2 regions of the Microbulbifer sp. ABF4_143 genome follow, and region 2 is predicted to be linked to the other one. Evidence: riboswitches for the same ligand, from Rfam matches in the RefSeq annotation. Region 2 holds a riboswitch; the other holds the start of a gene.
What was found. Region 2 has a riboswitch for thiamine pyrophosphate ahead of thiC (phosphomethylpyrimidine synthase ThiC). Riboswitches for the same ligand answer to the same signal wherever they lie in the genome.
Positions count from the first base shown of each region.

Region 1: linked by a shared signal. The riboswitch ahead of ACXAF3_RS01495 (TonB-dependent receptor) and the one ahead of thiC (phosphomethylpyrimidine synthase ThiC) in region 2 are both predicted to bind thiamine pyrophosphate.

Region 1 covers NZ_JBSWWT010000001.1:310,779-321,839, reverse strand. The annotation lists gene ACXAF3_RS01540 (macro domain-containing protein) at 1-47, opposite strand, end outside; gene ACXAF3_RS01535 (DUF6881 domain-containing protein) at 44-325, opposite strand; gene ACXAF3_RS01530 (HYD1 signature containing ADP-ribosyltransferase family protein) at 339-674, opposite strand; gene ACXAF3_RS01525 (hypothetical protein) at 842-1,135, opposite strand; gene ACXAF3_RS01520 (helix-turn-helix transcriptional regulator) at 1,200-1,397, shown strand; gene ACXAF3_RS01515 (hypothetical protein) at 1,406-1,912, shown strand; gene ACXAF3_RS01510 (phosphotransferase) at 2,026-2,901, opposite strand; gene pnuC (nicotinamide riboside transporter PnuC) at 2,898-3,539, opposite strand; gene ACXAF3_RS01500 (hypothetical protein) at 3,532-3,795, opposite strand; gene ACXAF3_RS01495 (TonB-dependent receptor) at 3,948-6,077, opposite strand; TPP riboswitch at 6,134-6,232, opposite strand; gene ACXAF3_RS01490 (alkaline phosphatase) at 6,390-7,994, opposite strand; gene ACXAF3_RS01485 (alkaline phosphatase) at 8,012-9,547, opposite strand; gene ACXAF3_RS01480 (gamma-butyrobetaine hydroxylase family protein) at 9,669-10,043, opposite strand; RNA gene ACXAF3_RS01475 (sX9 sRNA) at 10,193-10,270, shown strand; gene hslU (ATP-dependent protease ATPase subunit HslU) at 10,429-11,061, opposite strand, start outside.
Region 2 covers NZ_JBSWWT010000007.1:177,218-188,278, forward strand. The annotation lists gene ACXAF3_RS07835 (Dps family protein) at 1-367, opposite strand, end outside; gene ACXAF3_RS07840 (Vgb family protein) at 554-1,486, opposite strand; gene ACXAF3_RS07845 (c-type cytochrome) at 1,599-1,976, opposite strand; gene ACXAF3_RS07850 (HesA/MoeB/ThiF family protein) at 1,982-2,734, opposite strand; gene thiE (thiamine phosphate synthase) at 2,741-4,276, opposite strand; gene ACXAF3_RS07860 (thiazole synthase) at 4,282-5,088, opposite strand; gene thiS (sulfur carrier protein ThiS) at 5,105-5,305, opposite strand; gene thiO (glycine oxidase ThiO) at 5,305-6,378, opposite strand; gene thiC (phosphomethylpyrimidine synthase ThiC) at 6,452-8,362, opposite strand; TPP riboswitch at 8,468-8,566, opposite strand; gene safD (sulfoacetaldehyde dehydrogenase SafD) at 8,701-10,068, opposite strand; gene ACXAF3_RS07885 (sulfite exporter TauE/SafE family protein) at 10,070-10,831, opposite strand.

The sequences.
Region 1 (11,061 bases), on a different contig from region 2:
TCAGTCTGAGGGGCGGTTGCATCACCTTTAACGTAATGTATGCTCACTTAGCAGTGGCTTCCTTCCATTTTTCTTCAAACTGTTGCTGCGTGATAGTTCGTATATCGAATTCAGGCTGTTTTGCTATTTCCGCTACTGATGGAACAGCTGCAATTCCAAGCTTGGTGGTTTTAGACGACGATTTTTCAGAAGCAAACCCCAATGACCCATCTTTAAAAACCTCTACCTTACGAGTTTCGAAACGGTCATTGTTGAGCTCGCTGTAAAACTCAACGGGACTGTCTGCTGGGCTGTTGTGCCACTTCGAGTAAATGTAGGAAGGCATGGCGTGACCTCTCTTAATTCCTGCCGTGACCTGTAAGTCTCTCAGTTATGTCCAAGGGTTTTGAATTGGGGACAAGATGAACGTGTTTCCTACCACATATCACACTCAATCCCTTGACGTTTATATTTATGTGGTGAGTAAAGCGATGCCCTGCCCAAGGGATATTAAAGAATATCATTGACAACTGACCCGGGCGTTTAGATCCGGGAACAATATCGCTCAAATACTGACCGTCGCCAAAGCGGGCGTCTTTGGGGTTGTTCGCCTTCAACGACGGGCGGATAGACATGCTTTCCAGAATACCTGTGTATCCGGCCTCATTAGTGTAATGGTACAGAATCCGATCCACTTGAAACTCCTTTTATCTATGTAGCCGTCCAAATGGGATACCTACGGCACCGGAAGAGATTGTGCCAGCTTAATTCAGTAGTTCACAAGAACCAATGTGGCGTGAAAGTCCACAAGACATTGGGCATGGAGCCGGTCATGGGATCACACCCAAAAGTCGGCGGCTTCTCATGTCGATTCGGCATGGCTCTTCTCCCATGCGGAATAGAACAATTCCTTTAGCTCGTCGACCATTTCACTCATAGCCCAACCGTAGCGTTGAAGCTGCCACACATCGGCGGATGTAAACTCTACCCTGGACATTATCTGTACCACACCGGACAGCATCTCCAGCCGGTGACAGATGGCTTCTTGCAATACATCAACAGGTAACCCTGGTCGAAGCTGGAATATGGGTCGGCCTTTATCTGCCCGCTCACCTAACATCCTCGAATCGATGGCTGCCCCATTATACTTATCCATAACCCAAATCTCCTTGATGAGCCCCGTTCACATGTGAACATGCAGGCGTGTTCACATGTGAACTATGAATTTATCAGAAAAATTGGCCAGAAACCTGAGAGCCCGTCGAGGCCAGCAAACGCAGGATGCATTCGCCCGCAAACTAGGTATTAGCAGGGCCACTCTGACGCGCCTGGAAAGCGCCTCCCAAAATACCACCCTCAAGACGTTGGATCAGATCACGAAAAGTCTACGCTGCGACGTGGGCGACTTGTTCAAATAAGCAGAACGATGAATGCCTACAAATTGGAATTTGACGCTAACCGGTTCCGAGGAATTGGGCCATTAAATCCCTCCGATCTGGATTCGGATTTACTTTGGTTGAATCGTGAGAGCAAGGCTAAATCCTGGTATCCGCCTGAACTGGCTTACTCAATACCGGAAAGCTCTAAGGACTCTATTGCCGATGTCAGCTGGTTAGGGCCGGGTTTTTTCACATTTAGTCAGAGGGCCATTGAAGCTCTGGGCGGATTGCTGGAGGCTGCGGGGGAGCTTCTGCCTATTGAGGTGGAAGGGGATAAATTAATGGCTTTTAATCCCCTTAGTGTCCAGGACTGCCTGGATGTGTCGACTTCTCAATACAACATCCGTCGCAATGGCAATATAGGTCGCCTGCTTAAGCCGTCGATAGATCTTTCCAGGATTGGCGAAAAAGTCTGTTCCAAACACCTGAAACCCAACGAAACATGCTGTTTTCAACCAATGAGTTTAAACAGGCGTACGAGGGAGCTGGATTGACAGGTCTAATTTTTATCGAATGTACCAAGCCGGACTAGTGGCAGCCTGCTGCCGCACCTTCGTCCTCGGTTTAAACGACTCCCGGGAAGACAATAACAGTCACACCACCCAGACTATCCGATTGTGCAGCTCAGCACAGATAAGGCGAGGATTCTGTTGCGAATTTCATCGTTGATACAGGGGCCGGTCATGGCCCCGCTGCACGACTGCACCGCATACCACAGCACGCATAAATACCCGTAGATCACCCGCCAGCGATCGAGCCGCTGCCAGTCGATCTGTACCGTCGGGCGTTGCAGATACTCCGCGAGTAACAACTGCTTTTGCCGCTTTTCCAACCCGAACTCTTCGACAATCACCGCCAGTTCATAGAAGGGATCGCCCATGGCGGCGTACTCCCAGTCTATCGTGTACAGCTTGCCGTCTTTCGCGGTGATCAAATTCGTCGCCAGCAAGTCGTTGTGACAGAGACAGACACCGCTGTTCAGCGATTTGGCGGCGGCGATATGCCGCCGGACTTTCTGCTCGAGTGCGCACAAGGGAGAATAGAAATCCGCGCGCTCGTCGATCGAGCGCCAGTAACTGGCGGCCTTGGCTTCAATTTCCAGCTGGGCATCGATGGCCGGCAGCGCGTGAATACGCCGGACCAATCGGGCGAGTTGCCGCAATTTATCAGCGCCGGTCGCCCGCCAGGGCTCGCCGTCGATATAGCGGGTGACCAGATATCGGTGCTTCGGATCGCAGTGGATCAGCGGCGCACAGAGGCCGGCGCGATCTGCGTGGAGGAGCGCCTGGTGTTCGGCGGTGCGGTCTAGATCCAGCGCAGCGCTGATCGCGGAGTTCTTGCGCAGTACCAGCAGGTCTTTGCCGGCGGCAATCAGAAAACTCCGGTTGGTCAGTCCGCCGCTCAGTGACCCGATCACCGAGGGCTCGGTGGCGCTCCAGCGCTGCCAGTCGGGCGGGATAATGTCGGCAGCGGTGGCGCTCATGCGGGTACCGCTGCGCCTTCACCGGTTGCCGCCTCGCTTTTGTAGATGGCCAACCATTGGAAGAAACCCACAATCACGATAATCACATAGAGCACAAACAGCAGCGCGGTCAGGTAGAGCTCGCGGTCGAGATACAGATAGATGGAGACACCGTCCACCACTATCCAGTAGAGCCAGTTCTCCAGCACCTTGCGCGTGACCATATAGGTGGTGATCACGGCGCCCCAGGTGGTAAAGGAATCCAAATAGGGCAGGGCGGCGTCGGTATTGGTATCCAGCAGATAGCCGAAGACCAGTGTCAGTGCGCCGACGCCCGCAAAAACCATCAGGTGCGTGCGCAGCGGCCAGCGGTGGATTTTCAGGTCCCGCTGTCTGTCGCGGTGGTGCCGCCACTGCCACCAGCCGTAGACGGCCATAGCCAGGTAGAACAGCTGCAGCGCGGACTCCATCAGCAGGCTGACATCCCAGAACAGGAACAGGTAAATCGCGGTGCTGGCGAAGGCGGCATACCAGCAGAGAATATTTTCCCGCATGGCCAGCAGCAGGTAGGCCAGGGCGAGGATGACCGCGATAATTTCCCAGCCCGACATGGCGGCGAGAGACGCAATTACGGCGCCGGCGATATCCTGATTAAACATCGCCTGCTTCCGGGGCCAGGTCGCCGTCGATAAATTTGCACACGAAGATGGCGCGGCCGTGTTTTTCGTAGGATGTACGCATTTCCTGCTTCAGCAGGTCCATCAGCAGGTCGTAGTCGCCAAACACCTGGGTGCTCATCGTATTGGTGATTACGCGCAGATCCGGGTGGCGGTTCAGGCGCTCGATAAAGTCCTGGATGCTGGGGATGTACTCGTCTTTTAGCGGGTACATGCTGATTTCTACCGAGAGTTGCATGGGTGTTGTTCCTCAGAATTCACTGCTCTTCCGATTAAACCGGTGTTTCTCTGTAGGAGCGGCCCATGGCCGCGATCTGGCTTGCGCGTTTGGCCGGATATCGATCGCGGCCATGGGCCGCTCCTACAGGGACTGGTAGCCGCGCAGAGATTCTAGAAGGTGTAGCTGCCGCTGATACCCGCCACGCGCGGCTCGCCGAACTGGTAGTAGGCTTCCGGCGCATAGAAATTTTCCGGGTTGTTGCCGAACTGGTTGCTGAAGTAGAAACCCCGCGTGTAGTAGTCCTCGTCGGTCAGGTTTCTGCCCCAGAGTGCAACCTCCCAGTTTTCACCCAGGTAGGTCAGGCGGGCGTTCAGCAGTTCGTAGGCCTGTGACTTCTCGTCGTGGCTGTTGGAGAAATAGAAGTCGTCCTTGCCCTCCACTTCCAGGCGCAGAATCAGTTCCGGCAGCAGTGAAATTTCCGCGCCGGTGAAGAACTGGTAGTTGGGCGCGTGGGCCAGGTCGCGGCCGTCGAAGTCCACCGGCGCCAGGGCGATACCGTTGTAGTCGTCGCGGGCGTCGACGTGGGCGCTGCTTACGAAATCCTCGAACTCCGCATTCAGCCAGCCGGCGGCGGCGAAGAAGCGCAGGGAGTCGCTGGCGAGGTAATTCAGTTCGACTTCGATGCCCGTCGTCTCGCCGCCGGCGGCGTTGGTCAGGAAGTCGTCGAAGGAGAAATCGTTCGGATCGAACACCGACTGCTTGGCCTGCACATCGCTGCGGTCCTGGTAGAAGGCCGCCAGCTGCGCCTGCAAACGGTTATCGAGCCAGGCGCCCTTGAGGCCCAGTTCGTAGTTGAGCAGCTGCTCTGTGTCGAATTCGAACTGGTCGCTGCCGATATTCGGGTTTGTCGCCGAGGCCGCGATAATACTGCCGTTGACGCCGCCGGCCTTGTAGCCGCGGGAGACGCTGGCGTAGATCAGGGTGTTGTCGCCGGGCCTGTATTCCAGCGAGACGTTGCCGCCCCAGAGGTCTTCTTTTTTGCTGGAATCCACCGCGAGGGAGTCGGCGTAGTCGGCATCGCGCTGCTCAAACCTGAGGCCGGTAACCAGGGCGAAACGCTCGCCCAGTTGCGTGCGCAGCTGGCCGTAGACGGCGGCATTCTGCGTATCGAACTCGCTGGTAAAGCTCCGGTTGCGCTCGAGGCGCTCGCTCTCATCGCGGAAGTAGACGCCGGCGACCCAGCTGCCGCGGCCGTTGAACAGGGCGGAGGCGTCGGTCGACAGGATACGCAGGTCGGCACTCAGGTTGTCCCTGTCGCGCAGGTAGTTGTCGGTGGAGCTGTATTCCCACGGGTGGAAGCCGACATAGGTCCAGTCCTCGTCGTAGCCGTACTCGGTATCCGAGCGGGCGGCACTCAGGGTGGCCTCCAGAGTGAACAGCTCGCTGCCGCTCCACTGCCCCTTCACCGAGCCGGCCAGGGTCTCCTGCCGGTCGTGGCCGGGCTGGTCGGACAGTGTCTCGCGGGTATTGTAGAGGGAGAAGGCATCGTAGCCGTTGTCGGCGTCGAGATAGAAGGCGGTGAAGTCCAGCTGCAGGTCTTCGCCGGCGCTGTAGCGCAGCTTGGCCCGTGCGACCGACTCGTCGATATTGTTGGTGTCGCTGCGGTTGAGAAATTGGTTTTCAATAAAGCCGTCGGACTGCTGCTTGCGCGCGGCGAGGCGGTAGCTGAGCTTTTCGGTCAGGGCGCCGCTGCCGACCGCGGACAGGGTGCGGCCATTGTATTGCGCCGCCTCGGCGGACACCCTGGCCATGGGTTCGGCGCTGGGCGCGGCGCTGCTCATGCTGATCAGGCCGGCCAGGGCGTTGGCGCCGTAGAGGGTACCCTGGGGGCCGCGCAGTATTTCCACCTGCTCGATATCCAGGGTGCTGGCGGCCAGGCCCAGGCCGGTGAAGTCGATACCGTCGATCAGCAGGCCCACCGACGGATTGACCGGGTCGATAAACTGGCTGCGCTCGCCGATACCGCGGATCTGCACGAAGCGGCCGCGGGACGCGCCGGCGGCGAAGTTGACGTTGGGAGCCATGCCCAGCAGCTGTTCCAGGTTGCCGGCGCCGCGGGCGCCGATGGCCTCCCGGTCCAGCACGCTGACACTGCCGGGGAGATCGAGCTGCTCTATCGCGCGCAGCTGGCTGGTGACTACGACCTCTTCCAGGCCGGCGTTCTGTTGCGCGGCCGCGGCCGCAGACAGGCAGAGGCCGATTGACCAGGCGATCGGATGTAGTTTCGCTGGATGATTCATGGTTCTCTCTCGCAGGAAATCGAAGTGAAAGAGACCCGGGTGCGACGGAGGAGAGCTGTTTAGGGACTACCTATTCCTACGCCGGTATTAACCGGATCAGGTTCAAGGGTTCGCTCGCGGAGCATCTCAGGCCTGGGCCACCCCTTAGGTTTTGCGGGCGGGATAATAGCAGAAGAGTCGAAGGGCGGGCTATTCGGGGATTTTTTGTAGGAGCGGCCGGTGGCCGCGATCGGACTCCGAACGGACACCGATCGCGGCCATGGGCCGCTCCTACAGGGGGGATACCGGCCAATTCCAGCGGTGGGAAACGGCTCAGTCCAGCAGGCCGCCCGCGCGCGCCATCACGTGGAACAGGTAGCTCTGCTCGTTGGTACCGCTGACCAGATGCGCGCCGGGGCCGCGGGCCCAGACACCCACGTCCTCGCCGGCGTGGGACTCGGACGCCAGCGGCACCAGCGCCTCCTGGTGGTAGCCGGGCGCGGTGGTGTCGACGTGGGTCAGATCCACGCGGCCCGCCTTTATATCGTGCTTGTAGCGCTCGTCCGCGTCCGTCTCGTCAGCGAAGTCCGCATAGCCGAAGCCGTTGCCGTAGGTGATAGTGGTGTAGGGCAGGCCGTCTGCGGCCAGACTCGGGGCCGTCTCCGGCTCGCCGCTGCCGTCGTTGGCCACCACCTTGCCGAGAATCGGGTTGCCGCGGGTCGGGTAGCCGGCGATGGTCATCACGTGGCTGTGGTCGGCGGTGACGATTATCAGCGTGTCCTCGGCGCTGGTGTTGTCCATCGCGACCTGTACCGCCCTGGCGAATTCCACCGCGTCGTTCAGTGCGTTGTAGGCGTTGCCGGCGTGGTGGCCGTGGTCTATGCGGCCGGACTCCACCATCAGGAAGTAGCCCTTGTCGTTCTTCTGCAGCAGCTGCAGACCCTTGGCGGTCATCTCGGACAGCGACGGCTCGCCGGCGACGTCGTTGCCGCGGTCCGCCTCGTAGCGCATATGCGACGCGTTGAACAGGCCGAGCAGCTTGTCGGTGGCGGCAACATCCAGCGCGTCGAAGCCGGACTGGTCCTCGATATAGGCGGCGTTGGTCACGCCGTCGCTATAGCGGCTCCGCCACTCTTCCACCAGGTTGCGACCGTCTTCGCGCTTGCCGTTTTTGCCCTCGAGGTCGGTGACGGTGTTGGGCAGGAAGTTGCGGCGGCCGCCGCCGAGCACCAGGTCCACGCCGTCGCCGGCGGCGAGCGCCACCAGCTGCGCGGCGATATCCACGCAGCCGTCCGGCGCCTTGTACTCCCAGCCGCGCTCCGGCACCTTGGCGTAGGTGGCCGCCGGGGTCGCGTGGGTCACACGCGCGGTGCTGATAATGCCGGTGCTCTTGCCCCTGGCCTCCGCCAGTTCCAGCGCCGTGGTCAGCGGCCGCTCGAGACTGGCCGCGCAGTCGCCGCGGGCGACGGTCTCGTCCACGTTGATCACGCCGGCCTTGGTCTTGACGCCGGCCATCAGCGCGGTGGCGGTGCCGGCGGAATCCGGGGTCTGCTGGTTGGTGTTGTAGGTCTTGACCAGGCCGGCGAAGGGCATCTTCTCGAAGCTGAGCTGGTACTCCTCGCCGTCGAGCCCCTGCTGCTGGCCGGCGAGAATGCGCGCGGCGGTGACCGTGGAGATGCCCATGCCGTCGCCGACAAACAGGATGATATTTTTCGCCGCGCCGGGGGTGTTGTCGATTTTCCGTTCGCGCGCCGCCTCGACGGCCTGCTGGCCGTCTTTGAACCAGCTGCTGTCGCGCTGCGCCTCGGACAGACCCAGTGCTTTCGGCTGCGGTTGCGGCAGCACCGCGACTTCGTCGGAGCCGGAATTGTCGTCGCTGCAGCCGGCGGCCAGCAGGGCGACGGAGAAGGCCAGGGCCAGTTTATTGAATTTGTTCATCGTCAATTACCCCCAAATTATTCCGCGGTCACCGACAGGCCGGTAGCCCCGACCATCAGGTGGAAAACCGCACTCTGTTCCAGCGTGCCCTGCACCAGCTGGCTGCCGGCGCCTGTGGCGTGCAGGCTGATATCCTCACCGGCGTGACTCTCGGAGCCGAGCGGTACCAGTGCCTCCTGGTGAAAGCCCGGCGCCTCGGTGTCCACACCGCTCAGATCCACGCGCCCGCTGTGCGCGGCGAGATCGTAGCGCGCATCCGCGTCCGTCTCGCCGCCCAGGTCGGCAAAACCCAGGCCGTTGGCGTAGGAGAGCGTCGTATAGGGCAGGCCGTCTGCGGCCGCGGCGACCTCCGCCTTGGGCGCGCCGCTGCCGTCGTTGGTGACCATCTTGCCGAGAATCGGGTTGCCGCGGGTCGGATAGCCGGCGATGGTCATCACGTGGCTGTGGTCCGCGGTCACCAGGATCAGGGTCTCGTCCAGATCCACGTTTTGCAGCGCGGTCTCGACCGCGGCGGCGAAGGCGATGGTATCGTGCAGCGCGTTGTAGGCGTTGCCGGCGTGGTGGCCGTGGTCGATGCGGCCGGACTCCACCATCAGGAAATAGCCGTCGTCGTTTTTCTGCAACATCTCGATCGCCGCCGCGGTCATCTCGGCGATGCTCGGCTCGTCGGCGCCCTTGGCGACGCGGTCCGCATCGTAACTCATATGGCTGCTGGTGAAGAGGCCCAGCAGCTTGTCGGTTGCGGAAGTATCCAGCGCGGCCAGCTCAGAGCCGCTCTGCAGATACTGCGCCCGCTGCTCGCCGTCGTAGCGGGCCAGCCACTCGGCGGTCAGGTCGCGGCCGTCGGTGCGCTTGCCGCCGTCATCGGCGGGGATGAAGTTGCGGCGGCCGCCGCCGAGTATCACGTCTATGCCGTCGCCGACTTCCAGTTCCACCAGCTGCGCGGCGATGTCCGCACAATCGCCTTCCGCTTCGTATTCCCAGTTGCGCTCCGGGCTGCGCGCATAGGTGGCCGCCGGAGTCGCGTGGGTGATGCGCGCGGTGGAGACGATACCGGTGGATTTGCCGCGGCTCTCCATCAGCTCGAGGAAGGTGTTCAGTTCCCTGCCCCTGCTGCCGGCGCAGTCGGCGCGCAGCGCGTCGCCGTCGATATTGATCACGCCGGCTCTGGTTTTCACGCCGGTCATCATCGCGGTCATGGTGCCGGCGGAGTCCGGCGTCTGCTGGTTGGTGTTGTAGGTCTTGATCAGGGCACTGTGGGGAAACTCCTCGAACGACAGCGCGTTTTCCTCGCCGCTCTCGCCGCGCAGCTGGCCCTCGAGAATGCGCGCCGCGGTCAGGGTGGAAACCCCCATGCCGTCGCCGACGAACAGGATCACGTTTTTCGCACGCTTCAGTTCCCTCGGCGTTTCCGCTCTGGCTTCGATGCGGGTCTCTCCGTCGGTGAACCAGGGGCTGTTGCGCTGGTAATCCGGCAGCTCGGCAGCCAGCGCTGCGGGCATCAGTGGAATAAAACAGCAGGCGCCGAGCGCGCGGGCAAGTCGTTTTGCCATGGTGGGTCTCCGGTACTCAATTGTCTGGCGCGCATTAGAGTCCGGAAATATGACGGGGGCGTTACGGTGCGATTAATTTATTGGATCGGGTGTGGAGTCTGTTGCGGGGTCGCGGCGCTTTTCAGCCGATAATTTTCACCGCACTCTCGTCCGGGTCGCGTCCCTTGCCCGCGGCCGCGAGGCGCTGCAAATAATTTTCCCAGTTGGCCGCCTGATTCTGCCCCAGTTCGCGCAGGTATTCCCAGGTGTAGATGCCGCTGTCGTGGCCGTCATCGAAATTTATTTTCAGGGCGTAACGGCCAGCGGTTTCGACACTGTCGATGCCGACGTGCAGCTTGCCGCTGACCAGAACCGGCTCGCTCGCGCCGTGGCCGCGCACTTCGGCGCTGGGGGAGAAGACGCGCAGATATTCCGCCGGCAGCGTGTATTCGGCGTCTTCGAACGCTATCTGCAGGGTTTTCTGCGCGCGGTTGAGTCGGATTTTTTTCGGTTTCATTGATACCCCCTCTCCCAACCACCCTCCCGAAAACGGGAGAGTGAAGCTTTAGGGAACCTCTGATTAATTCGCTCCCCGGCTTTGTATAGAAGCTGTTTCATAACTACTGCGCGGGCGCCTAGCGGCGTCCGGCGGTGCTCGGCATCCTCATGTACTACTTGTACACTGCGGTGCCTCCGCTCCGGCGGCCACCACCAGCCACCCGCTCGCCACGTTATGAAACAGCTTTTAGACTCCTCAACCGGATGAAAAGCTCAATTGATGGAACGGACATTTCGAAACCGTCGGATACAGGGACGTACTCGTGCGTTTCCGAAATGTCCGTTCCATTGCTTGAGCGCCCCTGAACCAATTACAGCGCTCATGCGAATTAATCAGAGCTTCCTTAGAGAATAAAACGGGACAGGTCTTCGTTCTGGCTCAACTCGCCCAGGTGGTCGTCCACATAGGCGGCGTCGATGGTGACCGACTTGTTGCGGTCCGCGTCGAAGGAGACCTCCTCCAGCAGCCGTTCGAGCACCGTGTGCAGGCGGCGCGCGCCGATATTTTCGGTGCGTTCGTTCACTTCGTAGGCCACCTCGGCGATGCGGCGGATACCGTCCTCGGTGAATTCCAGCTGCGTGCCCTCGGTGGCCATCAGCGCCTTCTGCTGTTCGGTCAGCGACGCCTTGGGCTCGGTCAGGATGCGCTGGAAGTCCTCGGAGGTCAACGAGCTCAGTTCGACGCGGATCGGCAGGCGGCCCTGCAGTTCCGGAATCAGATCCGACGGCTTGGACAGGTGGAAGGCACCGGAGGCGATAAACAGTATGTGATCGGTCTTGATCATGCCGTACTTGGTGGTGACGGTGCAGCCTTCGATCAGCGGCAGCAGGTCGCGCTGCACGCCCTCGCGGGACACGTCCGCGCCGCCGCTCTCCTGGCGCTTGGCGATCTTGTCGATCTCGTCGAGAAACACTATGCCGTTCTGCTCGGCGGATTGTATCGCGCGCGCCTTGACCTCCTCGTCGTTGACCAGCTT
Region 2 (11,061 bases):
TCAGCACGTCGCGGCAGGTCTTCACGACCTGCTCGTGACCGCGGGTGAGTATTTCCACCATTTCCTCCGCCGGCGGTATCTCCGCGACTTCCTTGATGGAACTCAGTTGTGCAAACGCCTGGTAGGTTCCCGGCGCGTTCACCCCCAGGGTGCGGATCCGCTCGGCGATATCGTCCACCGCCTGAGCCAGCTCGGTGTACTGCTCCTCGAACATCAGGTGCAGCTCGCGAAACAGCGGCCCGGTGACATTCCAGTGGAAGTTGTGGGTCTGCAGGTAGAGGGTGTAGCTGTCCGCCAGCAGGTGTTTGAGCCCGGCGGCAATCTTTTCCCGATCCTGCTCGCCGATGCCGATATCAATTTTGCTCATAAATAACCTCGTCCGTCCGCTTTGTCGGGGATCTGCGCGATCCGTTACCGTGCCTGAAGAATAGGCCATGGAAATCCCACAATAAAATCAATTAAAGGTATAGAGTGTATAGAAAAATACTATTCAAATTCGCACCTCTATTCCGGCAGCGCGGGATATCGACGGGGTAATGGCGCGGGGCGCGCCTCAGCGCTCCGGAATAGCCTGCGCCAGGAAGCCGCTGTCGACACCGAACCAGAAGCTGCCGTCGTCCGGATTAAAGACCATATGCCGCACATTGCCGCCGCTCGGCACCCGGCTCTCGCTGACAAACCGCTCCCGCGCCAGATCGAAGGCCAGGATGCGATTGGGTATCACGCCGGTGTCGGCGATCCAGATCCGCCCCCGGTTGTCCAGCGCGGTACCGTAGGGGCGCGGCGTCTCGCCGGGAAGCCGCCACTCGCTAAACTGCCCCGATCCGGGCACATAGCGCCCCAGATAGCCACCGGGATAGTCCACGTACCAGATATTGCCGGCACCATCTATCTCCAGCCTGCGCGGACGCGCATCGGCGCGCGGCAGCACAATCTCCGTCACGGCCATGGTTTGCGGATCCACGCGCGCCAGCCGGTTGGTGCCGAAGAGCGCTATCCAGGGCCTGCCCTCCCCATCCACCTTGATACCGTAGGGGCGTGAGCGCGCAGTCTGCGGCACCGCCACGCGCACCTCGCCACTGGCGATATCGAGCAGACCGATACGGTTGCTGTGCTGGGCGGTAAACCAGATATTGCCCGCGCGGTTGAATGCCAGCGTGTGGGGATCCTCGACTCCGGCCGGCATCGGGAAGCGCTTGATTACGCCGCTGTCCGCATCCAGGCGGCCGATTTGCGCATTGCGGTTGCCGGCGTACCAGATGTCGCCCCGGTCGTCGACGATCAGGTTGTGCGGATGGGTGCCCTCCGGCAGTGCATACTTCTTGAAGAGACCGCTGGCCGGCACAAAGCGGCCGATATAGTTGCCGGCCTGGCCGCAGAACCAGACATTGCCCCGGCCGTCCACATCGGGATCTCGCGGCCTGCCCGCCCAGGGTACCTTCCACTCGTTCAATGACAGCGCATCGGGGAGAGAGGTCCGCTGCACCGCATCTTCCGATGCGGCCAGACTCGGGGGTGAAAAAAGAAAAAGAATGGCGATAGGAAGACGGTACAACTGGGAAAAAGCGCGCATCGGCCAGCTCCAGTATCCGGTCGGTTCACCCGGGGCCCGCTTGCTCCCCGGACATATAGCGGATCAGGGCCTCGAACTCGGCTTCGCTGCAATCGAAGCAAAGGCCCCGCGGCGGCATCGCCCGGTAGCCGCTGATCGTATTGGCCACCAGGGTATCCATGCCTTTGGCGAGTCTCGGCCCCCAGGCCGCGCTGTCGCCGGTACGCGGAGCGCCGTTGACGCCGCTGTTGTGGCAACTGTAGCAGCTGCGCAGGTAGGTTTCTTTTATCGCCGCCTGGCTCAAGCGGTCCCCCGCGGTCTCGGCGGCGGCCTGTGATTGCGCCGGTTCTCCGGGCGAACAGGCGCCGAGAAGCAGCGCGGCCAACAGGGCCGGCGCCGCCGGAATCAATCTGACTGTCTGCATTTTTGTTATAGGTGGCTGCATACCGGGCAGTCATTATCACCCGCTAACTGCAGCGCCCTCAACTCCAGGGTTTCCGCCTCGAACAGGTGCAGCTTGCCGGCGCTGGGCACGGGCAGTCCGAGCAGGAGTTTGATCGCCTCCAGCGCCTGCGCGCTGCCGATCACCCCCAGCGCCGGGCCCATGACCCCCACCGTGGAGCAGTTCTGCACCTCGCGCCGCTGCCGCGGCGGGAACAGGCAGGCGTAGCAGGGGGAGGGATTCGCGGCAAAGTCGAAACTGATCAACTGGCCGGAAAAACCGTGCACCGAGGCCATCACCACCGGGCGCCGCGCCTCGCGGCAGACGCGGTTGATGGCGTAGCGGATATCCAGGTTGTCGGTGCAGTCGAGCACCAGGTCCATGTCCGCCACCCGCTCCCGCAGCCAGGCCTCCTCCGCCATACGCGGATGCGCATAGACGCGGATATCCGGGTTGGCGGCGGTGAGCTGCTGCGCGGCCACCTGCGCCTTGGGTTTGTCGCGGTGGTTGGTCTTGTACAGTATCTGCCGCTGCAGGTTGGAGATCTCGATCCGGTCGCCATCAACCAGGTGCAGCTCGCCGATGCCCGCCGCGGCAAGGTACAACGCCACCGGGCTGCCGAGCCCGCCGAGACCGACGATCAGCACGCGCGCCGACGACAGCTTCCGCTGCCCCTCCTCGCCCACCTGGGGCAGCATTATCTGGCGGCTATAGCGCTGCAGTTCCTTTCCACTCAGCATCCTTCACTACTCCAATATCCGCTGAAAACCGGCGACCGCCTGCGCATAGTCACTGGCTTTTGTAATGGCGCTGACCACGGCAATACTGCCCACGCCCGTCGCCGCCACCTCGGGCGCGCGCTCCAGACTGATACCGCCGATGGCGACCAGGGGGTACTCCGGCAGCAGCGCGACCATACGCGCGAGCTTTGCCGTACCCTGCAGTTGGCCGCTCATATCTTTGGTATCCGTGGCGAAGATCGCCCCTATGGCCAGGTAGCTGGGGCGGTAGCGATAGGCGCGCAGCAGTTCGTAGAAACCGTGTGTGCTGATCCCCAGCTTCAGGCCCGCGCTTTTGATCGCGGCCAGGTCGGCACTCTGCAGATCCTCCTGCCCCAAATGCACGCCGTAGGCGCCGCAGTCGATGGCCAGCCGCCAGTGGTCATTGATAAACAGGCGCAGCCCATACTGCCTGCCGATAGCCACCGCCCGCTCTATCTGCCCGCGCAGGTCGCCGTCCGGCTGCTTGATGCGCAGCTGCAGGGTGCGCACGCCCAGATCCGCAAGCCTGTGCAGCCACTCCACGGAATCCACCACCGGGTAGAGCCCCAGTGCACTGGAATCCGGCGCGGCGAATCCGCTCGCGAAGGGGCCCGACTCCGAGTCCGGCGCGTATTCGTAGGCCCCGGCGCGCGCCTCCGTGGGCAGCAGTATTTCGGGAAAGTCCTGAAGCTCGCTGGGCCAGCCGCAGTGGCCCACCGGACCCGCGCCGGCGCCGATCGATTCCGAGCCCCCGAAACGCAGTCCCCGCCGCACATAGGCTATGGCCACGACACAGGCGTCGCGCAGAGGATACCCTAACGCCAGGCAGGCGGCGATGGCGGACGACAGGGTGCAGCCGGTGCCGTGATTATTGCGACCGGGTATCTTTTTGCCCACAAACCAGTCGTCGCCGCTATCGCAGCAGAGGAAATCCGCCACTTCACCCTCGACCAGAGCTGCGTGGCCGCCGGTGACCAGTACCGCGCCGCAGCCGCTTGCGCGCAGGCGCCTCGCCACGGCGGCAATCTGCCCGGCACCGCCGACCGGGGCGCGCGCGAGCCACTCCAGTTCATGCAGGTTGGGGGTAATCACATCGCACAGCGGAAACAGTTTTTCCGCAACCGCTCCGCCGATAGAGTCTTCGGTCAGCGCGGCGCCGCTGGTGGCCACGGCCACCGGGTCGTAGACGATCGGAACCCGCCTGACCTTCAGCAGCGCACGCAGGAATTCCGCCACCGCCTCGACCTGTTCGCCGTTGGCCAGCAGGCCAATCTTGATCGCCGCCGGAAAGAGATCCCGCTGCAGCGCCTGCAGCTGCGATCTGAGTACTTCCACCGGCACGGCGTTGATGGCCGCCACTTCGGTGGTGTTCTGCGCTGTGTTGGCGCTAATCGCGGTGCAGCCGTGACAGCCGAAGTCGGCAAAGGTCAGCAGGTCCGCCTGTATGCCGGCGCCGCCGCCGGAGTCACTGCCGGCGATGGACCAGACGATGGGCCTGTGTGTGGGAGCGTCGTCGCGCATAGACATCATTCCTGCGGCGCTTTTTCGGCCTGCTGCCAGAAGGGCATATCCAACGTGGGCGTGCTGGGGCTGGCGGTCTGGCGCTTCAGCATCAGGCCGGCCAGGTGGGCGCTGCGCCCGGACTCGACCGCCAGCTGAAAGGCCCGCGCCATCAACACCGGGTTCTGCGCCTTGGCGATGGCGGTATTCAGCAGCACCGCATCGAACCCCATCTCCATCGCCTGCGCGGCCTGGGACGGGGCACCGATACCGGCATCGATAATCAGCGGCACGCCCGGCAGCCGCTCGCGCAGCGTCTGCAGGTTGTATTTGTTCAGCAGCCCCTGGCCTGTGCCTATGGGTGCGCCCCACGGCATCAGGACTTCGCAACCCACATCGAGAAGCCTGCGGCACACCACCAGATCGTCGGTGCAATAGGGCAGCACCTTGAAGCCGCGTTTGACCAGTTCGCGCGCCGCTTCGATCAGCCCGTAGGGGTCCGGCTGCAAATTGTAGTCGTCGCCGATCACTTCCAGCTTCAGCCAGTCTGTCTGGAAAATTTCCCGCGACATCTCCGCCAATGCAATCACTTCCCGTGCCGTCTTGCAACCGGCGGTATTGGGCAGCAACTGGCAACCGGATTCGCGGATATAGTTCCACAGCATCCTGCCCTGCTGCTGTTGCGGATTCTGCCGGCGCAGGGAGAGGGTGATGATTTCCGCACCGGACGCCTGTACCGACTCGCGCATCACCGCCGGCGACGGATAGAGGGCGGTGCCGACCAGCAGCCGGCTGTTAAAGGACTTGCCGTAGAGGCGCAATGGATCGCTCATGCTCTGCCGCCGTTTTTCATCCGCCGACAACCGGCGCCACCACATCCAGGGTATCGCCATCGCGAACAGGGGTATCCATGTAATCTGCGCGCGCGACGAAATCCCCGTTCAGCGCCACCGCAAACGTCTCGCCGCTGTAACCCAGTTGTTGCAGCAGGCCGGCGAGGCTCATCGGGGCGTCCAGCTCGTGCCGCTCACCGTTGACAAAGATCTGCATCAAACCACCTGTAAAATCTCTTGTCTGACCATTTGTTCCACTTTTTCCACCAGTGCCGGAGCCAACAGGTAGCCGTGGCGGTAGAGGCCGTTGACCCGGATCAGGCCCGGCTGCCAGTGCAGGTAGGGCATATTGTCCATGGTTGCCGGGCGGCAGTTGACCCGGGTTTCCACGATGCGGGCCTCGGCAAAGGCCGGGTGCAGCGAATAGAGGGCCGATGACAACTCCATGGTCGAGCGCACCGATATCGGCGACATATCCTCGCTCTCGATTTCGGTAGCGCCGATCACCGTGCGGCCGCCGCCGCGCGGCACCGCATAGAGCTGGTAGCGCGGATGCAGCAGGCGCACCGGGCGCTGCAGAGTCACCTCTCCGGTCTCCACCACCAGTACTTCGCCGCGCACACCGCGCAGCCCGTCAACCTGCGCCCTGGCGCCCAGGCCGCGGCAGTCGATCACGCAATCGAAGCGCGACCTGCCCTCCTGGTGATCCACCCGGTAGCTTTCGCACGCCACCGGCGTCCGCTCTTTCAGGCACACGCCCTGGCGGCGCAACACGCCGAGCAGCGCCGGCAGCAGACGGCGGTTGTCGATATCGCCCTCGCCGCGCAAAAACAGTCCCTGCTCGAAATTTTCCAGCGCCGGTTCCAGCCGCCGCAGCGCACCGGCGTCGAGCGCCTGCACATGCTCGGAAATATCGCCGTTCAGTTTGCCGGTCAGCTCGCGCTTAAACTGCTGCAGCTCACTTCTGTCCTGGCCGTGGGCCACGAGCAAACTACCGGCATGGCGAAATTCCACCGAGCGCCCGCTCAGCGCCTCGAGTTTTTCCGCCCAGTCGGACCAAAGGGCCAGGCTCCGGCTACCCAGTTCATAGATTTCGCGCTGGCTGTGTACCAGTTCCGACAGCGGCGAGATCATGCCGGCGGCGGTCCAGCAGGCACCGACCGGCGTCGACAGGTCGCGCGCCTCGAACAGGGTGACGTCCAGACCCTGCAGCGACAGGCGCCAGGCCAGCAGGCGCCCCATCAGGCCGGCGCCGGCGATCGCGATTCGGGGAGAAGTGCTCTTTATCACGACAATTTTCCGACATTCGTTTTGGCGGCAACACAAAAGTCGGGCTGTGGCATTCCGTATTCGACGGGATGCCTCAGCCCTTGTGGTACAGCTCGCCGCCCATATCCTTGAACTTGACCGCCATTTCCGCCATGCCCTCCTCCGCCTGCTGCTTCGCAGCGTAATCGCGCACATCCTGGGTGATTTTCATCGAGCAGAACTTGGGGCCGCACATGGAACAAAAATGCGCGACCTTGCCGGATTCCTTCGGCAGCGTCTCATCGTGGTAAGCGCGCGCGCGCTCTGGGTCCAGGCCCAGATTGAACTGATCCTCCCAACGGAACTCGAAGCGCGCCTTGGACAGGGCGTCATCCCTCTGTTGCGCGCGCGGGTGTCCCTTGGCCAGGTCCGCCGCGTGGGCCGCGATCTTGTAGGCCATCAGGCCCTCTTTCACATCCTCTTTGTTGGGCAGGCCCAGGTGCTCCTTGGGCGTCACGTAACACAGCATGGCACAGCCATAGGTACCGATCAGCGCGGCACCGATTCCGGAGGTGATATGGTCGTAGCCGGGCGCGATATCGGTGGTCAAGGGGCCGAGCGTATAGAAGGGCGCACCGTGGCAGTGCTTCAGCTGCTCGTCCATGTTCTCCTTGATCTTGTGGATGGCCACATGCCCCGGGCCCTCGATCATGGTCTGCACGTCGTGCCGCCAGGCGATTTCGGTCAGCTCCCCGAGGGTGCGCAGTTCGCTGAACTGGGCTTCGTCATTGGCATCGGCAATGGAGCCGGGGCGCAGGCCGTCACCGAGGCTGAAGCTGACATCGTAGGCTTTCATGATCTCGCAGATTTCCTCGAAATGGGTGTAGAGGAAATTCTCCTTGTGGTGAGCCAGACACCACTTGGCCATGATGGACCCGCCGCGGGAGACGATGCCGGTCACCCGCTTTGCGGTCATAGGCACATAGCGCAGCAGCACACCGGCGTGGATGGTGAAATAGTCCACGCCCTGCTCCGCCTGTTCGATCAGGGTGTCCCGGAAAACCTCCCAGGTGAGATCCTCGGCGATGCCGTCCACCTTCTCCAGCGCCTGATAGATGGGCACGGTGCCGATGGGCACCGGGGAGTTGCGCAGAATCCACTCGCGGGTCTCGTGAATGTTGGCGCCGGTGGAAAGGTCCATCACCGTGTCCGCGCCCCACTTGGTAGACCAGACCAGTTTCTCAACCTCCTCTTCGATAGAGGAGGTTACCGCGGAGTTGCCGATATTCGCATTGACCTTGCACAGGAAATTGCGCCCGATAATCATCGGCTCCAGTTCCGGATGGTTGATGTTGGCCGGGATAATGGCGCGCCCCTCGGCCACCTCGCGGCGCACGAACTCCGGGGTGATCTGCTCGGGAATATAAATACCGTCCCGGGCCTTCTGATAATCGGATTCCCTCAGCGCATCGGCAAGCTGTGCCCGTCCCATATTCTCGCGCACCGCGACAAACTCCATCTCCGGCGTGATGATGCCGCGGCGCGCATAGTGCATCTGCGACACATTCCCGCCCGCCAGCGCGCGGCGCGGAGAGGGCAGCTTTTCAAAGCGGATATGGTCCAGCCCCTGGTCCGCCATGCGCTTCTGGCTGTAGGCGGCCTGGCGGCTGGTCAGCTGTTCGGTATCTCCGCGCGCCTCGATCCAGGCCTGGCGACGCTTGGGCAGACCTTCGCGCACATTGATCTTGCAGTCGGGGTCCGAATAGGGGCCGGAGGTATCGTAAACCCGCAGCGGCTGGTTGGGCTCGAACACCGGGTTCTTCTCGTCGCCGCCGACGACACTGTCGCCGAGGCAGATCTCGCGCACACCGACGCGGACATCCGCTCTCTCGCCCTGCAGATAGATTTTCCGGGAATTGGGGAAGGTCTGCGCCGTTAGGTTTTCCAGGAACGCCTTGGCGGAATCGCGGCTGGCAGCGCGGGAGGATTTGGCGGTGCGGCTGGGCTGATCGGTGGTCTCTGACATACTTATCCCTGTGGCTGGCGGAAACATGGCGCCGCAACACCCGGGGCAGACAGAGACAAGTCGCACAGCTTCTACAGACGGCGACTTCTATACAGCACATCTATAGCGACTTCAGATCTTGTTCCCTACGCGGGGGTTACCCCGATCAGGTTCAACGGATCTCGCAACAGCGATCTCAGCCCACAGGCGCTCCGACAAGTAGTGCCGGAGTATAGTGGATGCTCTGCGCCGTGAACAGCCAGTCGCTGCCAGGTTTTTGCCCCAAAACGCTGCTGTAGTTGCAAAAAACGACAGGAGATCGCCCGCCGGAAGCGGATAATCGGTTTCGGGGACTGGCCCTAAAGAACCAGTGTCTTCTGATAACTCATCTCCCGGATCGCATAGCGCACTCCTTCCCGCCCCACGCCACTCTCCTTTACCCCGCCAAACGGGAAGTGCTCGGCGCGGAATCCGGGTCCGTCATTCACCGCCAGCAAACCCACTTCCAGACGATTGAACAGCTGCTTGGCCAGCGACAAATTCTGAGTGAATACACCGGCCTGCAGGCCGAATGGCGACTCGTTGATCAGCGTCACCAACTCATCGAGCGTCTCGAAAGAACGCAGTGGAATTACCGGGCCGAAGGTTTCCTCCGCAACCAGCTCGGCATCATCGGCGACATTGTCGAGAATCGTCGGCCACAGGATATTGCCCTCCCGCCGATTGCCGAACAGCACACTGGCGCCGGCGGCTATCGCAGCCTGTATCCGACGCTCCACTTCATCCGCCGCCGCGGAATGAATCAACGGGCCGACAAAGGTATCCTCCTCGAGCGGGTTGCCGACCTTGAGTTTAGCCGTCGCCGCCACCAGCTTTGCGGAAAACTCCTCGTGGACCTCGCGGTGAACAAACAGCCGCTTTGCCGCGGTACAGCGCTGGCCCGCGGTGGCGAAGCGCTGATTGATCGCCGCGTGAACGGCCGCGTCCAGATCCCCGTCGGGCATCAGGATCAGCGGATCATTACCACCCAATTCGAACAGCAACTTCTTGTATCCGGCCCGCGCTGCAATGGCGTTGGCGGCGGCGGTGCCACCGGTAAAGTTGATCGCGTGCACCTGCGGGTGCGCCACCGCATAGCTGGTCGCGTCGATATCCGGGATCAGCATTTGTAGCACAGAGCTATGCATACCGGCGGTGTAACAAAGTTCGACCAGCCGCTGCGCGGAGCGCTTGTTCTGCGGTCCCGGCTTGAACAATATGCTGTTGCCGGCGGCAAATGCGGGCCCGATCTTGTGCACCGCGATATTTACCGGGAAGTTGAACGGGGTGATACAGAGTACAGTCCCGAGCGGCTTCCACAAAACCACGCCGATCTTGTCCCGCCGAGGCGGAAAGGCATCGGAATCCAGTGCCTCACCGCTAATCGCCCTCGCCTCCGTCGCACAGGCCATGGCGGTGTTGTGCGCCCGCTCTATCTCCACGCGGCTGTCACTGATGGTTTTGCCGGTCTCTTCGGTAATCAGCGCGGCCAGCTCATTTTTATGTTCCAACAATAGCTGCGCCAGGCGCAGCAGAATATTGGCGCGTTCAAACGCCGGGGTGTTCTGCTGCACATCCCTACCCTCCGCCAGCAGCGCCAGTGTGCTTCGCACCGCATCGCGGCTGGCAAAGTCGAACTCCTCTAGCAGTTCGCCGTTGTAGGGATTACGGATTTGATAATCAGCCATATCACACACCTTGCTGTACGGAGAATAGCTGATAGACGATCCGCAAACCGGCAACCAGCAGCGCCACCCGCATCAATTTAAAAAACCACTCATTCTTGATTCTATTCAGCAGCCCCACTCCGATCCTGGTGCCGACCACCGCAGCCAGTGTCAGTGCCAGTATCAGTCCCAAATACTCCGCGAAGGCAAAACCGAGATACAGAAAAGCGGGTATTTTCAGTGCGTGACACCAGGCTTGCATTACGGATTTGTTCGCCACCACTTGCTGGGGGCTCAAATCCTTACGCACAAAGAAGGCCGCCAGAAGCGGATCAACAGCACCCGCCAGGATTCCCAGGGTTCCAGTCACTATCCCCACCCAAAAGTAATTCCTCGGCGCCAGGCGAATTTCAGGCAGTCGCCTGGGTTTGAATACCGTGTAAAAAATCAGCGCGGCCAGCACAAACATCGGCAACTGCTGCCCACTGAGACTGGCGATACCCAGGGTCACGATCCCGGTACCCAGTGCACAACCAATAAAAAATGGTAAGCACATATCCCAACGGACATATGCGCGCACATAGTAAATGCGTGCGAGATTGTTTATCAGCTGCACAGCGCCATGAATCGGCACCAGCACCCGCAGTGGGATTGCGGCATTCAATGCCGCAAACATCAGCACGCCCCCGGCACTGCCGGTAACCGCCGAAATGAGAGCGCTGACGGCACACACTGCGAACAGCAGCGCCAGCGTCAAATCTGAAATTTCGGCAATCTCCGCCAAAGTGACGCCCCGGTGATGGATTTTTCGACGATTGCAGTCTAGCTGCAGGAGGTTTTGGGACCCAGTATTCATCGGTCCCGAAGCGGTTAAATAAGGACAGGATTGGGGGTGGGGGGGTTGGAGACTATCAACAGGCCGCTCCTACAATTTGCTCACGCCCCCCTGCAGGAGCGGCCCATGGCCGCGATAGGGGTTCGAAGCTGCTACAGCACAGCTCCTGCAGGAGCGGC